3 linked regions of the Psychrobacter arcticus 273-4 genome follow. The protein of the gene in region 3 binds, or shares a complex with, the protein of the main gene of each other region. Links are inferred from orthologs where the notes say so. Each region holds a gene or a part of one and is shown on either strand. Other genes may lie near its edges.

Region 1 (7,925 bases), 850 kb from region 3 along the record:
CGCTTTGACTTGGGTAGCCCATTGGTGCTGCGCCTTGACTTTGCGTAGTCGCGCCTGGCGTTGTACTGCTGCGAGGGTTACGTGCTGGTACGACTGTTGAGATAGCATGCTTATATACCATCTGACTGACGGTGTTTTTAAGCAAAACCACATATTGGTCGAACGACTCTATTTGACCTTGCAGCTTAATACCATTAACTAAAAAAATAGAAACAGGAATGCGATCTTTGCGTAGTGAGTTCAAGAACGGATCTTGTAAAGTTTGTCCTTTTGACATGAAATCTCTCCTAAATATTATATAATTATTGTTAGCGCCAATTATTATAAGGGTTACTTCAATTATAATGGCTAAAGGTAGATACAATAATAAGTTTTATTTATAAAACGTATCTAAATAAGTACTAAAGCTTGTTAAGTCATTCTACTTTATTATGAATATGTCATTATTGTAATAAATTAACTAACCAGTTGTTGCATGAGTTACCTCTATCACGAAATATTGATGAATCATCACTAAAAAGCTGTTACGACTTGCAACAGTTAACACTTTTATATAATCAAATTATAACAGTTATCTACATTATACTTTGAAACTAATTGTCATTACTTTCGTATCTTTGTATGACGTTATACCGTCGTGCTATATTTTTAGTACTGCCGTTTAACCATTAATACTATAGTAAGCCCAGTATAAAAACGATACAGCGGGACTGGAATGAATTTTTTGCAGCCTCTGTCTGCGCAGGCACAGCACGCCAGAAAAATTTATACCAGTCCCGCGTCAAAACATGATGTATCTACTTTATTTGGAATCGACTATACAGGACACCAACGGGCTGACAAACCTAGATAAATGATTAACATAAATACGCTCTCGCCTGCTCCATAGTGATAAATGAATGTAGTATGAGCTTGTCGTTTTGAGAAGCTGTCATATCATCAAATCCAATAATGGATGTCGACGGCGCTGCTGATGATACGGTTGCCTGCTCTGCTGCCGTATCAGACAGTTGCATGACTTTTCGCAGCCAAGTGTATTGACGCTTTGCCAGCTGCCTTGTGGCATATAATGCCTTATTTTGCATTTGCTGACAAGCAAGCGCCTCGGTTTGGTCAGTTGCCACTGATAAATGCGTCTGAGTCATGCCACTTTGAGTCGTGGCATCCTGTTCGTTACTTTCAACGCTTGATAGATTTGATTGAGCAAAAGCGTCATAAAACTGTGCTTTATCCAGATGTGACTGTTCAAATACAGGGTGATTAATCTGTACCAGATATTCTAATACCTGTCGATAACCAACACAGCGCATGGATGGTAAGCTTGGGGTCAGAGGATAACGCTCAAGTAAACTGATAACCTCCTCCACTAGCCCTTCACGCCACATTATATCTAAACGCTGCTCGATACGCGTATGCAACCATGGACGATCTGGCATAACTGCTAATGCATGCCATTGCTGATTTGGATTATGAGCCAATGCTTGCTTAGGCTGACGCTGCCAGTCACTAATCGGAATATTCGTTTGCAAATATACTTCAACCGCGCGAGTAATGCGCTGGGTATCAGTGGCATTAAGGCGCTCATGGCTAATAGCATCCACTTTACCAAGATAGTCATATAGCGCACTGATACCCTCATCTTGCCGCCACTGCTCAACGCGCGCGCGAACACTGTCATCACTAACAGGCACAGGTGAGAGTCCGTCGAGTAATGCCATGTAATACATCATAGTACCGCCGACCAGCAATGGTATTTTTCCATTCTGATGACAGCTATCAATCAGTCTTGCCACATCACTGACAAACTCAGCGACACTGTAGCTTTGCATAGGATCAATAATATCGACCAGATGATGTGGGTATCGTGCTAGCTCAGCAGCATTTGGCTTTGCAGTACCGACCGTCATGTCACGATACACCAATGCCGAATCTACCGAAATCAGCTCATAACGACCGCTGTCATAAAGCTCATAAGCCAAGTTGGTCTTACCACTCGCTGTTGGTGCCATCAGACACACCACGCTATTATCCGCTAAACTGGGACTTAAGTGATGAGATAAGCTATCAGACGAAAGTCGCATACGGTTGCCTTTAATGGTCATGGTTTTAAGCATCATAAGATAAATAATTGGTAGCTCAGCGATGTATATTGGCTATGAGGAAATATACTGTTTACAAATGGCTACTGCTTAGACGCAGATGATAGCATCAATACCACTAATTGATTACTCTCTATAGAATGGATAGCATATTTGCTCAGTGTAGCTTCCATGTCTGCTACAAAAGCTTGTGCGTCCTGTGCAGACATCTGCATGCTTATCTTCGCCAATTGCTGATTAATAGTAGTGCTACTTAATACTTTAGCGTTATTATACATAGTGCTGCTAAACACAGTTGACTCAAACAATAATTCCAATATTGACTGCCATCTCTCAGCGCTAATTAGCACACACTGCCCTTGATGATAAAATAGTAGCCAAGGCAGCGCTTTATCGTCACTGCTATGTACAGCTGAAGACTCTGCTATCAAACCAGCGACACTATTTATAATTTCTAAGCATACGGGTAAAGGTGATGTCTCTACAGGGTCACTATTAGCAGCATGACTACTGTCCTCTATAGATTCATTAATATGACAGTCTTTAATATTCTGGAATAACAGCTCATTTGCTGACAGCTGATATGTTTGCTTAGGCGCTTGAATCTGCTGAGTTCGTATTGCATTGGTGGTAGATGATGCTATTGGGTCTGACGTATTGAAAGACTGTTTTGTAGAGACATTACTATTTGGTGTTGCATTTTTATTAGAAAAAATCTTTGCAGGGTTAAGCGTTCTTAGCTTTGCACGAACCGCATGGCTTAAATGCGCCATGATATTGTTCAGCGGGCTAATCTTGATACGCTGCTTGGAAGGATGAACATTAACATTGAGCCACTGAGTTGGTAACTCAAAATACAGTGCGTAACCCATACCTGCCAGCTGTGCACTTTGAGCCATTTGACGCAGCTGATTGCTAATTAACGCCTCTTTTACCAATCTGCCATTCACATAAATAAGCTTGGGTAAGTGATGGTTGGTATCACAACTTGGCCACAACCAACCACTAATCCTCGCCGATTGCATAGCGCCTGCATTATCCGTGTATCCATTAGTAACATGAGTAGAATGAGAGCTTATAGATGGATGCTGTGTCAGGCTAGATAAATCAACCGCGACTTCAATTGCCTGCTCAGTCAGTGCCAATCCAGTTGCTTGCTCAAGACGTGACAATGGCAGATAATTTTCATTATCGTTACTTATAGTGTTTACTGACAGTGACAGCCGTTTTTTATTATCATGAAAAAGCGTCAGTGCCACATCTGCTCGCGCCAATGCCACCTCGCGAAACATGGTTTCGATATGACCAAATTCAGTGGCGATCGATTTTAAGTTGCCACGCCGGGCTGGTACATTAAAATATAAATCTTTGACTGTAATAGTAGTACCACGATGATGGACAACCGGTATAAGCTTTGGCATATCATCCAATATACCGGCAACTTGCAACTGACGACCAATACCGCTGTCATCATGGCTACTGATTAAGGTCAAACGGGAAACAGCAGCCGTCGCTGCCAGTGCTTCACCTCGAAAACCCAACGTCGTAATGCCGTGCAAGTGTGCCACATCAGCGACTTTGCTAGTGGCATGGCGCGTGACTGCCATGACCATATCATCAGGATGAATACCCACGCCATTATCAATTACCTCAATCATACCCATGCCACCTTGGGTAATATGCACTTCAATATTTGTGGCATAAGCATCAATCGCATTTTCGAGTAGCTCTTTGACCACAGCTGATGGACGTGTCACGACCTCACCTGCTGCTAATTGGTTGATAAGCAGCGGCGATAGTTTTTTGATGCGAGTATTGCTATGGCTATGTGGCATTGATGGGCATCATGTATAGTCGGTGAAAAGTAATATCGATACAACACTAAATATTTAGGCTAGATAAATCCAAACCCTCAGCTTCTCCTACCTTTGACAGTCGTATTTGGACTTGGCGGGATTCTTTATTATCAATGCTATCACTTTGGGTTATATCGATAAATACTGTTGGCGGCGGCAAATAACTGTCCGCACGGCTCGCCCACTCAATGATAACCAGCGCGTTTGGCTCATCCAAATATTCATCAAAGCCTATAAAAGACAGTTCTTCTGGATCTTGCAAACGATACAAATCAGCATGATAAACCGGTTTAATTGAACCGTCATCTTGGGTAATACTATAAGGCTCCACCAAGGTATAAGTCGGACTTTTGACCGCACCTTTATGCCCTAGCGCCTGTAACCAATAGCGAGTCAATGTCGTTTTACCAGCACCCAAATCTCCTGCCAGCCACACACTGCCTGTCAGCGGCAAAGCTGCCAACTGCTCAGCCAAACGCTTAGTGTCTGCCTCTGTATGCAAGGTAAATATTCGTGAGTATGCGTCTTGTTTTACGGGTTCATTATTAGACATCAGGCTGTGCCTGCCTGTACTTGCATGGTCACTGACGGGTTGCTAAAACTCTCACCACGAATCAGTTTGGCATATAAATCTGGATCATGCCACTCTGCACACACTTGCTCGCTAAATTCAAAGTCCTCCAACACCAGCTTACCCATTTGCTCATTGGTCACATCGTCAGCAAAACACTGAGCGTAACCTGTGGCAGTTTCGTGGGCAATCACTGAATAGACGCTGACATCCGCTTCGCCATTTTGCATTTGCGTCTTTTGCAGAATCTCTTGAGCCCAAAAGAATATCACACGTGAGAACTGCTCTGCTGATGGTGATACCGGCAAGCTGATCCAGCGTGCACTGAATTTTTTACAGGCAGCGATGTACTCAGGGTCATCTTTACTCCAAAAACAAATCGCATGATCAAAGCTGTCGATAATGTCTTTAATAGAGGATTTTAACAAGCCAAAATCATAGACCATCTGCCCATGGTCTAAGCGTTTAGCCTCAAGTATCAGCTCAATCTGATAGCTATGACCATGAATCGAGTGTTTGCAGCGCTCAGAGCTACAGTTACGCACAATATGAGCGTTTTCAAATTTAAACAGTTTACGGATACGCATAATAATCAATCAACCAAAACAGTAAGCACCATTGTGCTAAATAATAATAATAAAATAAAGGTTTGCCGCGATTTATCGGCTTGCTGCTCATTATAGCAAATCGTGATGTATTCGTAAGTAAGCACTTATTAACGCCGTCGTCCATTTTCTTGAAGCTAGCTATTACTCGACCTTAGGGCTATACTGATTTTACTAGGTATTAATCGTTCAAATAAAAGGACAGCATCATGAGTAAAGGTCAAGATAGTAAGAAGAATGTCAAAAAGAAGCCGCTGTTAACGGCAAAAGAGAAAAAAGCGGCTAAACAATCAAAGAAAGATGATAATGGTAGTATCTTAGGAAAGCATTAATAGTAAGCGCATCAATATGCCAATTAAACCTAATGGTTTGATTGGCATTTTTTTATTTATAGGTTTACATTGCTAAATCTTGGATTTGCGTACTTTGACTCATAAACTAAACACTGCGCGGTGCAAACATAATAATTGCCATCCCTATAAGCGCCACTACTGACCCTACAATATCCCAAGTCGTTGGTCGAATGCCATTCACAGTCCACAACCATAAAATCGCCATCGAGATATAAACACCGCCATAGGCAGCATAGGTTCTACCAGCAGCAGTTGGGTGTAATGACAATAGCCATACAAAAGCAACCAAACTCAATGCGCCAGGTATGAGTAGCCAGATTGACTTGCCTTCTCGCAGCCACAGATAAGGCAGATAACAGCCTGCGATTTCAGCCAATGCTGTAATAGCAAAAAGCCCCACTGTTTTTAATTCAGACAAAACTTACTCCTCGACCGTGATAAATCCTGTCAAATAATGCACGGCATGGCCAGAAATAAGTACTCTATCTCCTGTAACCACACAGTCAAGTACCCCACCACGTTTTGAGGCTTGATAAGCAACCAATGTATTTTTACCCAACCGCTGTGCCCATAATGGCGCTAATCCAGTGTGAGCCGAGCCCGTGACTGGGTCTTCATCACCACCATTGGTAGGCCAAAAGTAACGTGAAATGAAATCATAGTCTTTGTAGTCAGCAGATTTAGCCTGACAAGTGACAACTACATCTAGAGGCGCAAGCTGTTTTAGCGCTTCATTATCACGCTCTACATTTAATACGTCAGATTCCAAGTCATAAATCACAAAATATGCCTGTGAGTTTTTATAGACTTCAACAGGTGCAATAGACAATCCTGCCAGCAAACTATCAGGGATATCACTGACTTTCTCAGGCTTAGTATTGGGAAAATCCATCTGTATTTTATCATGATCGGTTTGCTTGACCGTTAAAACCCCAACTGCTTTGGCTGAAAATTTAATAGACGTCAAAGTAGGATTTTTCTTAAACAGCACAAAGGCAGAAGCCAAGGTCGCATGACCACAAAAATCAATCTCCGTAAGCGGTGAAAACCATCGAATATGATAAGTGCCTTTATTATCCAAGACTATAAAAGCAGTCTCTGATAAATTGTTTTCAAAAGCGATAGATTGCATGAGCTTCTCAGACAACCAACTTTCTGTAATGATCACTGCCGCTGAATTGCCTTTAAACACAGTATCAGTAAAGGCATCGATAACATTGATTTCTAATTGCATTTTATATTCTCATTTTTATTTTTATGATTTGGTAATCCCCCTAATAAAAAAGCACCCTATTGAGCCATGGTTCAATAGGGTGCTTTTCATTTAACGAACAATAAAAGCTAACGCAAGAATTTAGATAGTAAACTCAAGCGCTCTATCGCCTTCGCTATCTTTGATACGCGTAGGCAAGCCAATTTTATTCAATAAATTGATAAATGGTTTGGCATCAAGCTCTTCAACATTGACCATCTTACCTGCATCCCACTCGCCTGTAGCGACTAGCATGGCAGCGGCAACTGGTGGTACACCTGCGGTATAAGAGATACCTTGACTACCGATTTCATTATAAGCGTCTTTATGGTCTGAGATATTATAGATAAACACCTCACTATCAACGCCGTCTATTTTACCTTTAACTTTGTCACCGATACAGGTTTTACCCGTATAATTTGGCGCAAGCGAGCTCGGATCTGGTAGTACCGCTTTGACCACTTTTAATGGGATAACCTCTTGTCCTTCAGCAGTCATGACTGGCTGCTCAGACAGTAATCCCAAGTTTTGTAGGACAGTAAAGACATTGATATAGTGCTCACCAAAGCCCATCCAAAAGCGAATATTGGGCACATCTAAGTTGGCAGACAAAGAGTGAACTTCATCATGACCACTTAAGTAACTGTTTTGCACACCAACAACAGGCAAGTCATCTGTACGCTTCACTTCAAACATCTTGTTAGACTGCCACTTACTGTCCTGCCAAGAGTAAACGGTACCGGTGAATTCACGGAAGTTAATCTCAGGATCAAAGTTGGTGGCGAAGTACTTGCCATGGCTGCCGGCATTGATATCGATAATGTCAATATCAGTGACTGAGCCTGCATCCATCATGTCATAGCCAAGACGCGCATAGGCATTGACCATACCAGGATCAAAGCCCGCACCTAAGATCGCAGTGACATTATTGTCGGCACAGCGCTGTTTGCGCTTCCACTCATAGTTGTCATACCATGGCGGCGTTTCACAAATCTTGCGAGGATCTTCATGAATAGCCGTATCAATATATGCCACGCCAGTCTCAATACAAGCTTCTAAGACAGTCATATTCACAAATGCCGAACCGACATTGATAAGGATTTGAATACCTGTATCCTGAATCAGCTGTATCAGCGCTTGGGTGTCCATGGCATCGACTTGATGCGTGTGCAGTACCGCAGGTTGTTTA
Region 2 (7,879 bases), 1.9 Mb from region 3 along the record:
CAGGCATAAAATCTTGATATAGTTGAAATACTTTAAAGTCGCTACCGTATTACTGGTGTAAATTTTTTGCAGCCTCTGTCTGCGTAGGCACAGCAAGCAAGAAAAATTTGCACCAGTAATACGTGTTGTATCGATATTACTTTTCACCGACTATAGATAGCAGGTTGTTAGCATAAAAACCGCTAAACTTGTTGCCACATCTTATGTGCTTCGATAAGTGATAGCTCAGGATATTGTTTGCGTAAAGCTTTAATCGCAGCAACTTTTTCTCTTTGTGCGGCTTGCTGACGTAAAAATACCAACTGCTCTTTTGGGTTGCTAAGCTCTCTTAAACGCGCTTCAAGCCTCAAAATTCTGGTACGCAGCATAATATTGATTAGTAATAGCGCCGCACCCATGACCCAAACGATTAACACAGACATTCCTTGCTCCTAAATTTATAAGCTGTCTTATTTGATATCATTAAACAAAATAACCGTCAAAGCGCACCGCTTCATTACTCCAGCTCTCACTTGGCTCTAGATGAGCAAGTAAGGGCGCAAATTGTGGACGCTTAACGATTACACGTCCTTGTTTTTGAGCCTGTTGACTGACGAACGTTTGCGCGCTCTGTAACAATTTCTGCTCTTCATCTAACGTTGGCGGACACACCAATTGATGCAATGCCTGCATATGCTTACCGACTTTAGCGCCCTTGCCTGTCTTACTATCTTGATAGCTATCCTCTGGAAACATAGGATCAAGATACACGACATCAACGGCTTGCTCGTTATCAGCCTCTAAATAGTTATTGAATCTTGCAAAATAACTCAGCGCATCGGTATTAATAATATGCAAACGTGACATCAACTTTTGCCAATTTGGAAGCGTACTCATACGCTGCTGCTCTGCAAGCAACAGCAACGCCATTAAAGGATGCTGCTCAAGCATGGTTACTTGTGCACCCGTACTGGCTAATATCAAACTGTCATGACCAAAACCAGCAGTGGCATCAATTACCTTGCTATCCGCTGTCATTTTTGTCGCTTGCAATAACAGCTCAGACTTACGCCCTGCACTTACCACTCTTCGTTGTAACTTATCCCATTCAGGGGCAATGCTTAACCCATCACTAAGCCATGACAGTTTATTTTTATCATCTAATAGGAGTACAGGCTGAGTAGATTCTTGACTTAATTGCTGGCGACGTTTTTGATTTAACTTATCTACATATCGTTCAACATTCAAAATAATAGATAACTCATGCTCAGCTATTAGCGCTTGTAGGCTGTAGACTTGACATGCCTGCGACTCGCTAATATAAAGTAGTTGGCAGCTCATATCAGCGGTCGGTACTTGCTTCGCATTGATCATGACTGCTATTCCTTTCTAGTATCTACAACATCATAAATTACCATAAAAATATTCCGCTATAAAACTTAGCCTGCCATTTGATAACCAAAACCCCAAGCGGCTATTAATACCAGTACACCAGTGATAATACGTAGCCATGCAAAGATTTTAAAGTCACGACGGCTGACCCAAGCAACCAATAAGCGAATACAAAGCAAAGCGACGATAAATGACACGACGGTACCAATGCCTAGCACCAACCAATCTTCGCTACTGGTCAAAACATCTTTGTGTTTTAGCAAATCTAATAACGCCGCACCTACGATGACAGGAATACCCAAAAAGAAAGAAAACTCAGCAGACGCTTTGCGTGAGACGCCAAGCCACAGTGCACCAACAATGGTCGCACCTGAACGCGATGTACCAGGTATTAATGCCAAACATTGGAACAAACCTATCATCAATGCTGTCTTTAGGCCAACGTCTTCTGCTTCTTGCGCAATAATAGGTTTAGGACGATTTTCAACATAAAATATCAGCAGACCACCGATAATCAGCATAATGGCAACGACGATAGGATCAAATAGATAAGCCTTAATCTCATCAGCAAAAGTAAAACCAACAATCATCACCGGAATAGTGGCGACAATTAAGCTAAGTCCAAGCTGGCGCGGATTACTCATGCCCTCTGCTTTACCCGTCAGCAGACCCATCAATGCCTGCCAGAGTCGATCCCAGTAGTCGTAAATGACTGCTAAAATAGCACCAAACTGCACAACTACCACAAACAAATCGACTTTTTCTTTGGTCCAAAAACCCATCAAATCAGCGGATAAAATTAAATATCCTGTGCTAGAGATGGGCAAAAACTCAGTGATACCTTCAACGATACCCATGATAACAGCTTGAATTAATAAAATGATATCCACAACATTGTTCCTCAAAAAGCCAAAAATAGTACAGGCGTCTGTTTTATATTGTTATATTCATAATGCTGTTATTATCGCTTGCGCGTGCAAAGCTTGAGTGCTTTATAAGCACTTGATATAGGCAGCCTATACTAAGCCTTACCTTGCTCTTTGAGCGTTTTCCATGCCTGATTGCGTAAATATTTTGGTAGAGCTTGTGCCGCCTCTGTGCCACCATGCGCCATAAACTGAGCAATGCCGAGCTGCCCTATCACGGTAGCATCAGGATGAATATCAGCATGAATGATTTGACCGTCATACAGACTTAATAAACCGGCACCATTGCCAACGATAGAAATATCCAGCGCTGTCCGGCTATCATAATCAAGTAACTGCTCAGTATCTTCGCCATTGTCTTGATTAACGGGCTGCATCATATTATCTATTACCGCATAATGCCCAAAATACACCTGCTGCATACGAGCATCCAGAGCACTATATACTTCGCTCAAACGCTGCTGCTGATACGCCGCTTGCGCAATCGCCTGTAAGCTTGAAACGCCAACACAAGGAATATCATGCGCTACCGATAGCGCTTGTACTACAGCAGTATTAATCCGTATACCACTAAAGGCGCCAGGACCTCGGTTAAAGATAAGGGCTTGTATATCAGCCAGTTTCAACTGCGCTTCAGACAAAGCCGCATCAATCATCGGTAAGATTTGCTGCGTCTGCTGGCGCTTACCTGTCTCGGTATGACTCGATAACACCTGCCCACTGGCATCTAAAATTGCAACCGAGCACTGATCAAACACGGTATCCATTGCTAAAAACATCATTACCTCGGCTTATTCTTTTGGCATCATAAAACAGCGCCTATCATAGCATTTAGGACAGATTAATTTACCGACTTTCTATATTTTTCATGTATTCTTTATGAGAATTTATCTCAATAGCATAAACATAAAAAACCTCAAAGCTAAATAATCTTTGAGGTTTTCATTGTCAAGATACTATCAGTAGCACTAAGTCAGTAACACTAAGTCGTTTAAAAACGGGTTTTAAACTTTTTTGGCGCTTTATTCTGCAGCTCTTGCATCTCTTCATTGCTTGGCCTGTTGTTTGGATCCAAACCCATTTGCTTTACCATTTGCTGTGGATTCACATCTTTCGCGCCGCGTTGCTGACCGCCACCACCGAATAATGGACCACTGCCGCCTGCTCCAGCGCCGCCGCCCATTAATCCTTGCATCGATTTCATCATTTTACTGATGCCTTCAGGCTTAGAAATCATCTTCATCATTTTTGCCATTTGCTTGTGCTGCTTAAGCAAACGATTGACGTCTTGAATCTCACGACCTGAGCCTGCAGCGATACGGCGCTTACGACTTGGGTTGATTTTATCAGGGTTTTTACGCTCAAATGGCGTCATCGAATTAATCAATGCTTCCATCTCACGCACTTTTTCTTCAGGCTTAGCATCTTCGACCGCTTTTTGCATATCCGAGCCGCCCATACCTGGCATCTTATCCAAGAAGCCTGCCATGCCGCCCATACTCTTCATTTGCTGGAACTGGGTCAATAGATCCTCAAGGTCGAACTCGCCGCCCTTTTGCATCTTTTTCGCCATTTTTTCGGCTTTATCACGGTCAATCTTTTGCTCAACTTCTTCAACCAGACTCAGTACGTCACCCATACCAAGAATACGTTGAGCAATACGTTCAGGGTGGAACAACTCCAATGCATCAAGTTTCTCACCGCGACCCAAGAATTTAATCGGCTTACCTGTAATAGCACGTACAGAAAGCGCCGCACCGCCGCGAGCATCACCGTCGGTCTTGGTCAAAATAACGCCCGTTAATGGCAGCGCATCGTTAAAGGCTTTGGCAGTATTTGCTGCATCCTGACCAGTCATTGCATCAACGACGAATAAGGTCTCAGAAGGATTGACCGCAGCGGTTAACGCTTTGATTTCGTCCATCATGGTTTCATCGATAGCTAGACGACCCGCCGTATCAATAATCAAAATATCTTGATATTGAATTTTGGCTTCTTCGATAGCACGTAGCGCAATATCAATTGGATTTTCGTCGCTACTTGAATTGACGAACTTGGCATTTACTTGCCCAGCGACTTGCTCAAGCTGGGCAATCGCTGCTGGACGATAGACGTCAGCAGATACTAGCATGACTTTTTTCTTATGGCGCTCTTGTAAAAACTTTGCCAATTTACCAGCAGTAGTGGTTTTACCCGCACCTTGCAGACCAGCAAGCAGATAAACAACAGGCGGCTTACCCGTCATCTCTAATTGCTGATTGGCACTGCCCATCATTTCAGTCAGCTCATCATGGACAATTTTGACAAAAGCTTGACCTGGCGCCAACTCTTTAAGCACTTCAGCACCAAGCGCTTGCTCTTTTACACGCTTTACAAAATCACGGGTGACCGGCAGTGCGACATCGGCTTCTAATAGCGCCATACGCACTTCACGCAAGGTGTCTTTAATATTGTCTTCGGTCAGTTGCCCTGTACCTGCGATATTGCGCAGGCTCGACGATAATCGTTCTGTTAAAGTATCAAACATAAATAACTCTCAGTTAAAATAATTCTTTATGAAACTTGGCGCTTAGTAGAGATTGGCTTCGTAAGTTAACGCGCTGATAAATACGATTCGGGTATTGGTATCTGATGGCGAATACTAAAGCTCCATTGCCAAGCATTTATCAGGAATACATAAGATGGTGCTCAATTGATTGCCATTTTATGATAAATTGGGTAATTATTCTAATAATACCACTTTAGCATTAAATTAAGCGCGTATTTTGCGCGCATTATGAGATGAGGTTTTTTATCTTGCAACTTGCATTCTTACTTGCTGCGATGGCTTACCTCTTAGTCAGCATCTATATTGGTTGGGCGCTGATTCAGAATAAACCTATCCATAAAGGCACTAGCTTAGGCTTATTGTTTATGGGTATGTTGGCACATGCCGCCCTACTTTATCCGCACGTGGTCACCCTCTATGGGCTAAATTTTAATCTGTTTAATATCATCAGCCTGATCAGCTTGTTCTTTTTGTTTTTCTACGTCATGTTCTCTCTATATCGACCTATCGTCAGTCTGGGTATTCTCGCCGCACCGACTGCACTTACGGGTATGATAATCGGCTATATTGGGCGGGCGCCTTATCGTCCGATTACGGATATTAGCATTGGGCTTGAGGCTCATATCTTACTATCACTTGCCGCGTATTGTGTGCTGCTGATGGCAGCGGTACAAGCGTTGTTTTTACGCCTACAGATACGCGAGCTTAAGCATCAATCGATTCATCGCTTCTGGGTAAATAAGCTGCCGTCCCTTCAAAGCATGGAGAGCCTGTTATTTGATATGCTATTGGTCGGCTTTGTCCTGCTCAGTATCGCACTGGGGATTGGTTTTATCTACGTAGAAGACTTGATGGCGCAGCATCTTGTCCACAAAACAGCCTTTAGTCTACTGTCATGGCTGCTGTTTGGCGCATTACTCATCGGTAATTGGCGTGCTGGATGGCGCGGAAAACGTGCTGCCAACATGACCATTTATGCTTTTATTTTATTAGCCATTGGTTTTGTCGGTAGCAAGTTTGTGCTGGAGATGCTGCTGTAAAATCGATTTTACAGCAGCAACGTGATTAAAAAATGTGTCCGCTGGTATTAAATGATAATACTGGCGGCCTTTTTATTCAGTCTCTTTTGATCGGACACGCTTTTGGATGTACTAAGCTCTTTTTTTTGACTGATACCAAGGCGCTTTAGGGCATGATGAATGCCTGTTTTGCTACAATTTAGTCGACGGGCACGCTCATAATGATAAGCATCGGGGTATCTTTTTACATCTTCAATCAATGCGTCATCAGGTATTTTTGTTGGCGCTTTATGTCTACCACTCTTAGGCGCTAAGGTTAGCTTCCAGCTGTGTATGGTACTCGTGCTAAGCTCGTAAAAAGCAGCCGCTTCTCTCACTGTCATGCCGTTATTAATACTAGACAGTACCTGTTTGCGATAGTCTATTGAATAGGTCATTGTTTATTTCATTAATTAAGATGGTTGTCAATATTGTATCGGTTTTATTTGGATTAAACCATATCACATCTATAGATTTTAGCGAAAAATAATAATCAGATGTAATTACTGTTAAATCATTATAGATAGCCGTAACTTGTAACTACATGACATGTTTGGACTCCGCAGCGGTAATCATTTATTTAAGTAAATAGACAAAATCATTACCTAGAATCATAATAGATTGATAATGATATATAGATTTACAATAACGCCAGTAGGATTAACAGATTGTATTAAATATATGATTGAGACTTTACTGACTCTTTTTATAACTTACCACTAAAAAGTGAATCCTTATTATTAAATAATCAATAACATAGGGCGCTCATTTCAGGGTATAATAGCCACCCTTTAAACCAACAACTATCACAAAAATATTTGAGTATTCATTACTTTTATGGTATAAATGTCGGCTTTAAAATTTTCTGAATTGGTTTGCCTGTTATTTGCCTTTAGATGACAGTAAATCAGCTCAACCTTCATATAGTTTTGTTTGGTGCAAAGCTGCCGCTTGCTGTGTCCATGCCGCAAATACGTGCAACTTGCCCAGACTGGTATGAGAAAAACTCATACCTCATAGATTAGGAGTTCGCCATGTCTAGAGTTTGCCAAGTGACTGGAAAGCGCCCTATGGTGGGTAATAATGTTTCGCACGCAAACAACAAAACCCGTCGTCGCTTTCTACCAAACCTTCACAACCATCGTTTTTGGGTAGAGTCTGAAAATCGTTTTGTACGTCTACGTGTGTCTACCAAAGGTATGCGCATCATTGACAAACTGGGTATCGATAAAGTGCTAGTAGATCTACGCGCACAAGGTCAAAAAGTTTAAGTAAACATTGGCAGCCTAATCTATCGATGAATGTCGCTATTTAGGCTGCTGTCATGTTGAAGATTTACTAGCTCATATATTTATGGCTGGCTATTATCTACAGCAACTTAATCCTTTAGATCCGTACCTATCGATTGAAGACCGCTCATTTACAGGAAAGCTATCATGAGAGATAAAATTAAATTAGTATCAACTGCTGGTACTGGGTATTACTATACCACTACCAAAAACAAGCGCACTATGCCTGGCAAAATGGAAATCAAAAAATTTGATCCAAAAGTACGCCAGCATGTGATCTTTAAAGAAGCAAAAATCAAATAATTCCCATTTTTATAAATGGTTTTATTTGAACAAAAAAAAGGGTTTATCGATTTGATAAACCCTTTTTTATTGTCGATATGTTGACTGTTTGTTATTTATAGTCGGTGAAAAGTAATATCGATACAACACGTACTACTGGTGCAAATTTTTCTTGCTTGCTGTGCCTACGCAGACAGAGGCTGCAAAAAATTTACACCAGCAATACGGTAGCGACTTTAAAGTATTTCAACTATAGTGTGTTGGTTCTTTATCATAGACATGAGCATGCCACTGGCTCATCTGCTTCTGCATGATGACTTGAATCGCTGCATGAATCATATGCTGACCCATCGCTTGGGTATCACTGCCAAGTATCTCTTTTAACTTATCAGAAAAATCTATGGT
Region 3 (7,820 bases):
GGCGCTCTCTGGTCTAAGTCTTAGTGCGTTGTTGACACTTAGCGCATGTAGCGGTGGTGATAATACTGCCGCTGATGAGCCTGCAGCGATTAATGAAACTGAAGCTGCTACTGAAACGGTGGTTGTAGAGCCAGCAGCACCTACTGAAGCCGAGCTTACCGCTGAGGCAGAAGTACCGGCAGTAGAAGCTGAAGAAGTAAGTGCTGAAGCTGCTACTGATCCTGAAGTGTTGGCTGCTGACGCAGGTGCTACATTGTATGAAAAACAATGTAAAGTCTGTCATGAAAAAGGTCTGTTAGCAGCGCCAGTATTTGGTAATAAAGAAGCGTGGGCACCACGCATTGCCAAAGGTATCGATACGCTACATATGCACTCTGCTAAAGGCTTTAATAAAATGCCCGCGCAGGCGAGTGCCGAGGTCAGTGAAGCGCAAGTTCATGCTGCTGTTGATTATATGGTCGCTGCGGTTAGCTAAATGTTATTGAGTGAAATTTGTTAAACTGACCGCCATTGTAAGCTTACAGTGGCGGTTTTTTGCCATAACGACATAAAGCGTATCTTTAAGCGTTAAGCTATAGTCGGTGAAAAGTAATATTGATACAACACGTATTTCTGGTGCAAATTTTTCTTGCTTGCTGTGCCTACGCAGACAGAGGCTGCAAAAAATTTACACCAGAAATACTGTAGCGACTTTAAAGTATTTCAACTATAACTAAAAAATCATGCATAGTAAAAAATAAAGGCACATAGATGAAAGTATTGGGTTTAGAGACTTCTTGTGATGAGACCGGTCTGGCGATTTTCGATAGCGAACAGATAAATAGCGAGAATAAAGGTCTGCTTGGGCAAGTATTGTATTCACAAATAGAGCTGCACGCCCTTTACGGCGGCGTTGTGCCTGAGCTTGCCAGTCGCGATCATATTCGTAAGCTGGTGCCTCTGTTTAATGAGCTGTTGGCCCAATGTAATATCAGCAAAGATGAGATTGATGCTATCGCTTATACCAAGGGTCCGGGGCTTATCGGCGCGCTGATGACGGGTGCATTGTTTGGTCGTAGCTTGGCTTATGGTCTAGATATTCCAGCGATTGGCATTCATCATATGGAAGGGCATTTATTGGCACCGCTGATGGGTCTCAATCCACCAGCGTTTCCATTTGTGTCGCTATTAGTGTCCGGTGGACATACGCTACTCATTGCCGCCCACGGTATCGGACAATATGAAATCCTCGGCGAGTCCATCGATGATGCGGCGGGCGAATGTTTTGATAAAGCCGCAAAGATGTTGGGCTTGCCCTATCCGGGCGGTCCTAATATTGCTAAATTGGCGGAAAACGGCAATCCGAATGCTTATAGTCTGCCCAGACCGATGTTACATCGCGGTTTGGATTTTTCTTTTAGCGGTATGAAAACGGCTGTGCACAATCTTATCAAGGACACTGACGGTTCAGGAAATGGTTCTGATAGCGACCCGCAAGTCCGCGCTGATATTGCTGCCAGTTTTCAGCATGCTGTCGTTGATACCTTGGTGAAAAAATGCGTCAAAGCGCTTAAGCAAGTGGATATGAGCCGATTGGTAATAGCAGGCGGTGTCAGTGCCAATAGCCATTTGCGTGAAACTCTCGAGCGTGAGCTGGCTAAAATCAATGCCACTGTTCATTATGCGCCGCCTGCTTTATGTACTGATAATGGTGCAATGATTGCTTATGCCGGTTATGAGCGTTTGCAAGCAGGGCAGTCCGATGATTTAGCGGTGAGCTGTGTGCCACGTTGGCCAATGACAGAACTGCCTGCGGTTTAAGTATTATTTTATGAATGAGAGAGCATCTCTATTAACCTCTACCTGATTAAGGATGATTTATGCAGTGGCTAGCTATTGGATTAGGGGCTGCATTTGGCGCATGCTTGCGAGGCTGGCTGGCACGTTTCAATCCACTGCACCATTGGATACCTCTTGGTACGCTTGGCGCCAATGTATTAGGTGGATTATTGATAGGGTTGGCACTGGTGTGGTTTGAGCGTATGGGCAGCGGCTTGTCTCCCAATATCAGGCTATTTGTGATTACTGGATTTTTAGGTGGCTTGACCACTTTTAGCACCTTTAGCGCTGAAGTATTTACCTTTATCCATCATGGGCGGCTACTGGCAGCTTTAGGGTTGGTAGGTTTGCATGTGGGGATGACATTACTAGCAACTGCGCTTGGGTTTTATTGCTTTAAGTTGGTTTTATAATCATAAAAATGAAGCAATAAAAAATCATAATTACACAGGCTTTACGATACCTTCTAATAAACTGGCAAACCCTTGCATATAAGCGGTATCTTGACTAGAGCTACGCGTTGCTGCATAGAGCTGACAGTAGACACCATCCCCTAATGGTCGCGAGACCACCCAGCCTTTTTTCTCATATTCTGCGACCACCCAATCAGGTAGTGCTGCCACGCCGCGCTCGCTTGCTACTAGCTGTATGAGCATAGCCGTCAGCTCAGTGGTACGGATAGCCTTAAAGCTGACCTGCTCTGGGGTCATAAAATTGGCAATAATATCGAGGCGCTTGGCTTCTACTGGATAAGCAATCAAGGTTTCCTCAATCAAATCATTTGGGTGTATAAAATGCTGCTCTGCCAAATCGTGAGTGGGGGATAGTACCAAACGACTCTCATACTCAAATAAGGGTTGATAGCTGATGCCTTCTATCGGCAAATTACTAGTCGTAATCAGCAGGTCGATATCCCCTTCCATCAATAAATGATGCGGCTCAGGCTCAAAACCTGTGGCAAAATCCAGCTCCACATCTGACCACTCACGGCGATAATAATTGAGAATCGGCATCAACCAATCAAAGCAGCTATGACATTCCGACGCCAAACGCAGCCTGCCTGCTTGTCCATGAGCGAGGCGCTTTAAGTTGGCTTTGGTACGAGCAACTTGCGGCATAATACTGTCAGCGAGCGCCAGTACGGTTTTGCCAGCTGGCGTAAAGGTCAATGGACGCGTACGACGATTGACCAAACTGATATCGTAATAATTCTCTAACTCTTTTAACTGATGCGAGACAGCAGAAGCAGTGACATGCAGCTCATCGGCAGCAGCAGCTAATGAGCCATGTGCCCGTAGCGCAGTTAGGGTATTAAGATGACGAAGCTCTAACATAAAATAATCTAACCACCGAAGTCAAAAAGAAATAAGGTAAAGGCAAGCAGCCAACCTGCCATCACTGCCGGAAAAATAACAGGAATCAGCACGGTACGTATCATCGTTGATTCATTAGCACCCAAGTTTATGTGTACGGATTTGACGGCAGGGGTCAGTTCAAAACCTGCAAGCAGTCGTAGTAGAGTGATTTTACCATGCTTGACATCAAGGTTGATGTCTTTTAGAACCTCGGTATGGTCATAGGTTTTTTTAGAAATGCTGTATACGTTAAATACGATGATTTGGTATGTTAAAGCGATGAGTTTAAACGGGGGCTGGTCGCAGGCTATTATAACAAACCTTTAATATAAATCAGTGCGAGTTCGTTATTGCTTGATTCTGCACCAAGTGCTTTTAGGGATGATTTTTTTATGTTGATTAAGTGTCTTATGCTTGGGATGATTACCAATTAATGCAGGGTGAATTGAATTTTTTTATCATGTTTTTGTCTTTATTCCTATACAATTGGTTTATGTACAATGAATGCAGTTTGATTGGCAGAGGTAAAGTTTTTGTCAAACCCTGCCTAAAAAGCTAAGCACTAGCGGAAATATAGGCTCTATGGACAGGATGGCTGTAGAGCGACCTACCATGTTAACTATTTAAATGATCAAGGACTTATTATGCCTCACGATACACGCCTCCAAACAGGTCTAGAAGCATTGGCGCTTCTTAAACAAGGTAACGTGCGCTACGTAGATAGCTTGACCAGCACCGATCCTTGCATGCAAAGACGTCCAGAACTTGTCAGCGACCAAGACCCGGTAGCGATTATTTTGGGTTGTTCAGATGCACGGGTACCGGTTGAGATTGTCTTTGATCAAGGCTTGGGTGATTTGTTTGTCATACGCGTGGCAGGTAATGTGGTTGCTCCCTCGCAAATTGGCTCGGTTGAGTTTGCTGCCGAAAAGTTTGGCACCAAATTGGTCGTGGTACTTGGTCATTCGCATTGCGGTGCGGTCACCGCTTGTGTTGAAGCACTAATCAATCCTGAGAAAAACTACTCGCCCAATTTGCAATCTATTGTTGACCGTATCCGTCCAAGTGTCTACAACCTACATGAACTTGCAACCGCCAACGGTCAGGATGTGGATGCAGACGAGTTGGTTGATCGCTCTATACGTGCCAATGTGCATATGTCAGTTAGCCAATTAAAACATGGCTCGCGTGCGTTAGAGGACTTAACCAGTAGTGGTCAGCTATTGATCGTTGGTGCCGAGTACGACTTAGAAACAGGAAAGGTACGATTTTTGGATGCTTAATAGTGTCCTGTAGAGACTGAGCGTTATAAGTATGACTGTTTAATCTATTAGCGATTAAAAATATTTAAATATAGGAATAACTATGAATAATAATGATACTTTTAATAACGACCATTCAATACAAGAGCAACCTGAAAGCAGCGTAAAGGCTGATGGCGTACAGCCTATCTCAGCGCAGACGACAGGTTATACCTTTAACCATACGATGCTGCGTGTCAAAGATCCTGTGAGGTCTTTAGAGTTTTATACTGGCGTCTTAGGTATGACATTGCTGGCAGTCAAAAAATTCCCAGCCATGGGTTTTGATTTGTATTTTTTAGCCAAGCTTACTGAGAGCGAGCGTGAAAATTTGCCGTCGGGTAACGATTTAGAGATTTTTGCCTTCCGTCAGCGTGGTATTTTGGAATTGACTCATAACTATGGTACTGAGACAAAAGCGGACTTTAGCTATCATGATGGCAATCAAGAACCACAAGGCTTTGGTCACATTTGTTTTAACGTACCTGACCTCAATGCAGCGGTGGCTTGGTTTGATGAAAATCATGTCGAATTCAAAAAACGTCCAGATGAAGGCAGCATGAAAAACATTGTTTTTATCAAAGATGTCGATGGTTATTGGATTGAAATCGTACAAGCGGATTTGATGGCTTAATCTAGGAAATAAAAAAGGTCGGCTTGTGAACTGACCCCCATAAGTTGGACACAACTTATGGGGTATTTTTATGCGTTACAATTTAGACTATAAAATCAACCAATCGCGTGGTTTTAGATAAAAATCAGTCAATTCAAACTCAGGTGTACCCTCAATTGGCTCAAAGCGATAATGCCAGCTAGCAAGCGGAGGCATACTGACTAAGATGGATTCAATACGTCCATTGCTTTGTAGTCCAAATAGGGTGCCGCGGTCATAAACGAGGTTGTATTCAACATAGCGGCCACGGCGATAGAGCTGAAATTCACGCTGCGCTTCGGTATAGGGCGCATTTTTACGCTGCTCAAAAATTGGCAGGATACCCTCAAGGTAGCCGTTACCAACCGCTTGCATAAATTTAAAGCAGGTTTCAAAATCCCAACCGCGGCTCTCAGTATTGACGTCGTCATAAAACAAGCCGCCGATACCACGCTGCTCATCGCGGTGACGTAGGTGGAAATACTCATCGCACCACTGCTTAAAATCAGGATAGACAGTATCGCCAAAAGGCGCACAAAGATCATGACAAACCTGATGCCAATGGATGCAGTCAGCAAGCACAGGATAAAATGGGGTTAAATCAAAACCGCCACCAAACCACCAAATAGGGTCTTTGCCTTCTGCTTCGGCAATAAATAACCGCACATTGGCATGGCTAGTGGGGACGTTAGGGTTTTTTGGATGGACAACCAATGAGACACCCATCGCCTGTGCTTTACGACCGGCAATATCAGGATGACGGGCGGTTGCTGAAGCAGGCAGGTTTTGGACGTGAATATGGCTAAACATGACGCCGGCTTTTTCAATCACCTCGCCATCTGCCAATACGCACGAGCGACCCCCGCCGCCTTCAGGGCGCTCCCAATCATCAGGAAAAAAGGTAGCGGCTTTATGCGCATCAGCGCAGCCATCGCGCTCTTGTGCTTCTAACGCTTGGCAGATACGTGCTTGCAAATCGACTAGAAATTCACGCACACGCATGATGTCATGATGACTTGGTATCGTTGTTGCATCGGTCGATGACACTTTGATATCGTTGTCTATATTTGGGATGCTCATAAAATATCTGATTATTTGCTATTTATTAAGGTGTAAGGTGGTATTAAAATCTGTGTCTAATAAATGACCCATACGATCGCGCTTGGTCGCTAGATATTCAGCATTCATATCGTTCACCCCAACGACCAATGGCACACGCTCAATGACATCGATACCATGCTCGGTTAAGTAAGCGACTTTACTGGGATTGTTGGTGATAAGGCGTACCGCATCAACGCCGATATGAGCAAGCATCGGTCCGCACATATCATAAATACGCGCATCAGCAGGTAGTCCTAACATAAGGTTGGCATCTAGAGTGTCGTGACCTTGATCTTGTAAGGCGTAAGCGCGGATTTTATTGGTCAGACCGATGCCGCGACCTTCTTGGCGCAGATATAGAATAGCCCCGCAGCCGGTTTCTTGTATTGCGTGCATAGCCGTATTTAGCTGTGGTCCGCAATCACATTTTAAGGAGCTAAAAGCGTCACCGGTCAAGCACTCAGAATGAATCCGTATTAAAGGAATAGGGCGTTCTGATAAAGCATTGTCTTCTTGATTTAAGATGGTATCAGGCGAGGGCAGGCTGTCGGTAGTATCCGTTTGATCAACCACAGGCAGACCAACAGTCAGCATCACATGCTCTTGACCTTCATCATTTTCAAAGATATGAATATCAAACTCGCCGTGACGAGTAGGCAATTTGGCGCTAGTAATAAATTGATATGACATTAATGCCCTGCATAAGCTGATCATCGTAGCGCTAACCGTCTGACATAGCTTGATAATAATAGCTAAGTTATTGTAGGGTAGCGGGTGCGCAAAATAATAGTATGCTAATTATACTTATTATAAAAACCCACAAATTATAAAAACACACAAAGTTCACAGACGGCGCACGATGATTAAAGCGACAATTAAAAATAAATGCTATTATGCCATACTATTTTGACGGATACAGTGACAAGTCTTTGCCCTTACATTACTATGTCGTCATTAACGTCCGATATAGATGCAAAATAATAGGGCATAATAAGGCATAATAGCTATTAGCCTGACCTTTGAGCCAGCTATTAGAGCAGTCCTTAGGATTATGGTTAAACGTTGCTGTTTTATATCAAATAGCGTATTTTGGATAACTTGCAGCGATAAAAGCTGTATCACTAATTGTATAGTCGATGCCATTAATTGCATTAGCAATGATATGAATGATGGCCTCACTATTATTAACGCCACTTAGACTATTGCTATTGCTATTGCTAGACATCGTCTAAGGTAGCAGCTTGTCAGCAGATTGGTAGGTATCGTACGTTTTATGCAGCAGTCACCTCATTCCCTACAGTCTCAGTCATTATTTGCGTCAGCTGTTGATTCTGCTGTACCGCTATCAAACCTGCAACAAACGTATGCAGTGATCCCACGTGAGCGTCCCTATACGCCACTGCTCGATAGAGTGGATAGCCCTGCTGATCTCAAAGCTTTTAGCACTGCTGATCTTATTGCTTTAGCCGATGAGCTAAGGCTGTTTGTATTGTATTCAGCGGGTCAAAGTGGTGGTCATTTTGGTGCCAATTTAGGCGTAATTGAATTGACCATTGCGCTACATTATTTATTGGATGCTCCGCAAGATCAGAT

The links.
Region 1: the proteins of tsaD (region 3) and tsaE are in contact, whole or in part, in a crystal structure (PDB 6N9A), measured with the Thermotoga maritima proteins. The link is inferred for Psychrobacter arcticus 273-4 from one-to-one orthologs. Residues at the interface, in WP_004082750.1 of Thermotoga maritima: Cys10, Asp11, Arg49, His50, Leu82, Gly84, Gly135, Gly136, Glu154, Thr155, Leu156, Asp157, Asp158, Ser159, Glu162, Asp165, Lys166, Arg169, Leu170, Tyr175, Lys213, Thr214, Leu217, Tyr218, Gln221, Arg222, Asn324; in WP_004082108.1 of Thermotoga maritima: Leu37, Gly38, Lys46, Lys57, Val59, Lys60, Ser61, Thr63, Phe64, Thr65, Leu66, Met67, Val69, Pro71, Tyr82, Arg83, Leu84, Asp86, Asp88, Phe89, Asp93, Ile128, Asp130, Glu131, Arg134.
Region 2: the proteins of tsaD (region 3) and tsaB are in contact, whole or in part, in a solved structure (PDB 4WQ4), measured with the Escherichia coli proteins. The link is inferred for Psychrobacter arcticus 273-4 from one-to-one orthologs.

The regions. Positions count from the first base shown.
Region 1 is NC_007204.1:1,096,974-1,104,898, reverse strand. Bases 2,745-5,624 are described here. They hold tsaE (tRNA (adenosine(37)-N6)-threonylcarbamoyltransferase complex ATPase subunit type 1 TsaE), read right to left. Parts: upstream 4,509-5,624; coding sequence 3,981-4,508; downstream 2,745-3,980. Other genes in these bases: PSYC_RS04765 (YnfA family protein), read right to left, coding at 5,570-5,624; PSYC_RS11915 (hypothetical protein), read left to right, coding at 5,341-5,463; PSYC_RS04770 (6-pyruvoyl trahydropterin synthase family protein), read right to left, coding at 4,508-5,113; mutL (DNA mismatch repair endonuclease MutL), read right to left, coding at 2,745-3,934. Outside these bases: RNA chaperone Hfq, read right to left, coding at 1-277; tRNA (adenosine(37)-N6)-dimethylallyltransferase MiaA, read right to left, coding at 858-2,081; more of mutL, read right to left, coding at 2,183-2,744; more of PSYC_RS04765, read right to left, coding at 5,625-5,902; PSYC_RS04760 (PhzF family phenazine biosynthesis protein), read right to left, coding at 5,906-6,718; PSYC_RS04755 (saccharopine dehydrogenase family protein), read right to left, coding at 6,839-7,925. UniProt on the Escherichia coli protein: Required for the formation of a threonylcarbamoyl group on adenosine at position 37 (t(6)A37) in tRNAs that read codons beginning with adenine.
Region 2 is NC_007204.1:2,105,069-2,112,947, forward strand. The notes cover bases 1,235-4,068. They hold tsaB (tRNA (adenosine(37)-N6)-threonylcarbamoyltransferase complex dimerization subunit type 1 TsaB), read right to left. Parts: upstream 3,077-4,068; coding sequence 2,393-3,076; downstream 1,235-2,392. Other genes in these bases: PSYC_RS08830 (class I SAM-dependent methyltransferase), read right to left, coding at 1,235-1,353; PSYC_RS08835 (undecaprenyl-diphosphate phosphatase), read right to left, coding at 1,419-2,261; ffh (signal recognition particle protein), read right to left, coding at 3,289-4,068. Outside these bases: PSYC_RS08825 (hypothetical protein), read right to left, coding at 183-422; more of PSYC_RS08830, read right to left, coding at 463-1,234; more of ffh, read right to left, coding at 4,069-4,824; PSYC_RS08850 (cytochrome C assembly family protein), read left to right, coding at 5,079-5,885; PSYC_RS08855 (IS630 transposase-related protein), read right to left, coding at 5,933-6,301; rpmB (50S ribosomal protein L28), read left to right, coding at 6,938-7,174; rpmG (50S ribosomal protein L33), read left to right, coding at 7,340-7,495; PSYC_RS08870 (hypothetical protein), read right to left, coding at 7,721-7,879. UniProt on the Escherichia coli protein: Required for the formation of a threonylcarbamoyl group on adenosine at position 37 (t(6)A37) in tRNAs that read codons beginning with adenine.
Region 3 is NC_007204.1:252,152-259,971, forward strand. Bases 1-2,775 are described here. They hold tsaD (tRNA (adenosine(37)-N6)-threonylcarbamoyltransferase complex transferase subunit TsaD), read left to right. Parts: upstream 1-750; coding sequence 751-1,800; downstream 1,801-2,775. Other genes in these bases: PSYC_RS01100 (c-type cytochrome), read left to right, coding at 1-475; PSYC_RS01110 (CrcB family protein), read left to right, coding at 1,860-2,231; PSYC_RS01115 (LysR family transcriptional regulator), read right to left, coding at 2,262-2,775. Also shown: more of PSYC_RS01115, read right to left, coding at 2,776-3,152; PSYC_RS01120 (carbonic anhydrase), read left to right, coding at 3,818-4,456; gloA (lactoylglutathione lyase), read left to right, coding at 4,539-5,108; hemF (oxygen-dependent coproporphyrinogen oxidase), read right to left, coding at 5,196-6,206; ribA (GTP cyclohydrolase II), read right to left, coding at 6,225-6,917; dxs (1-deoxy-D-xylulose-5-phosphate synthase), read left to right, coding at 7,501-7,820.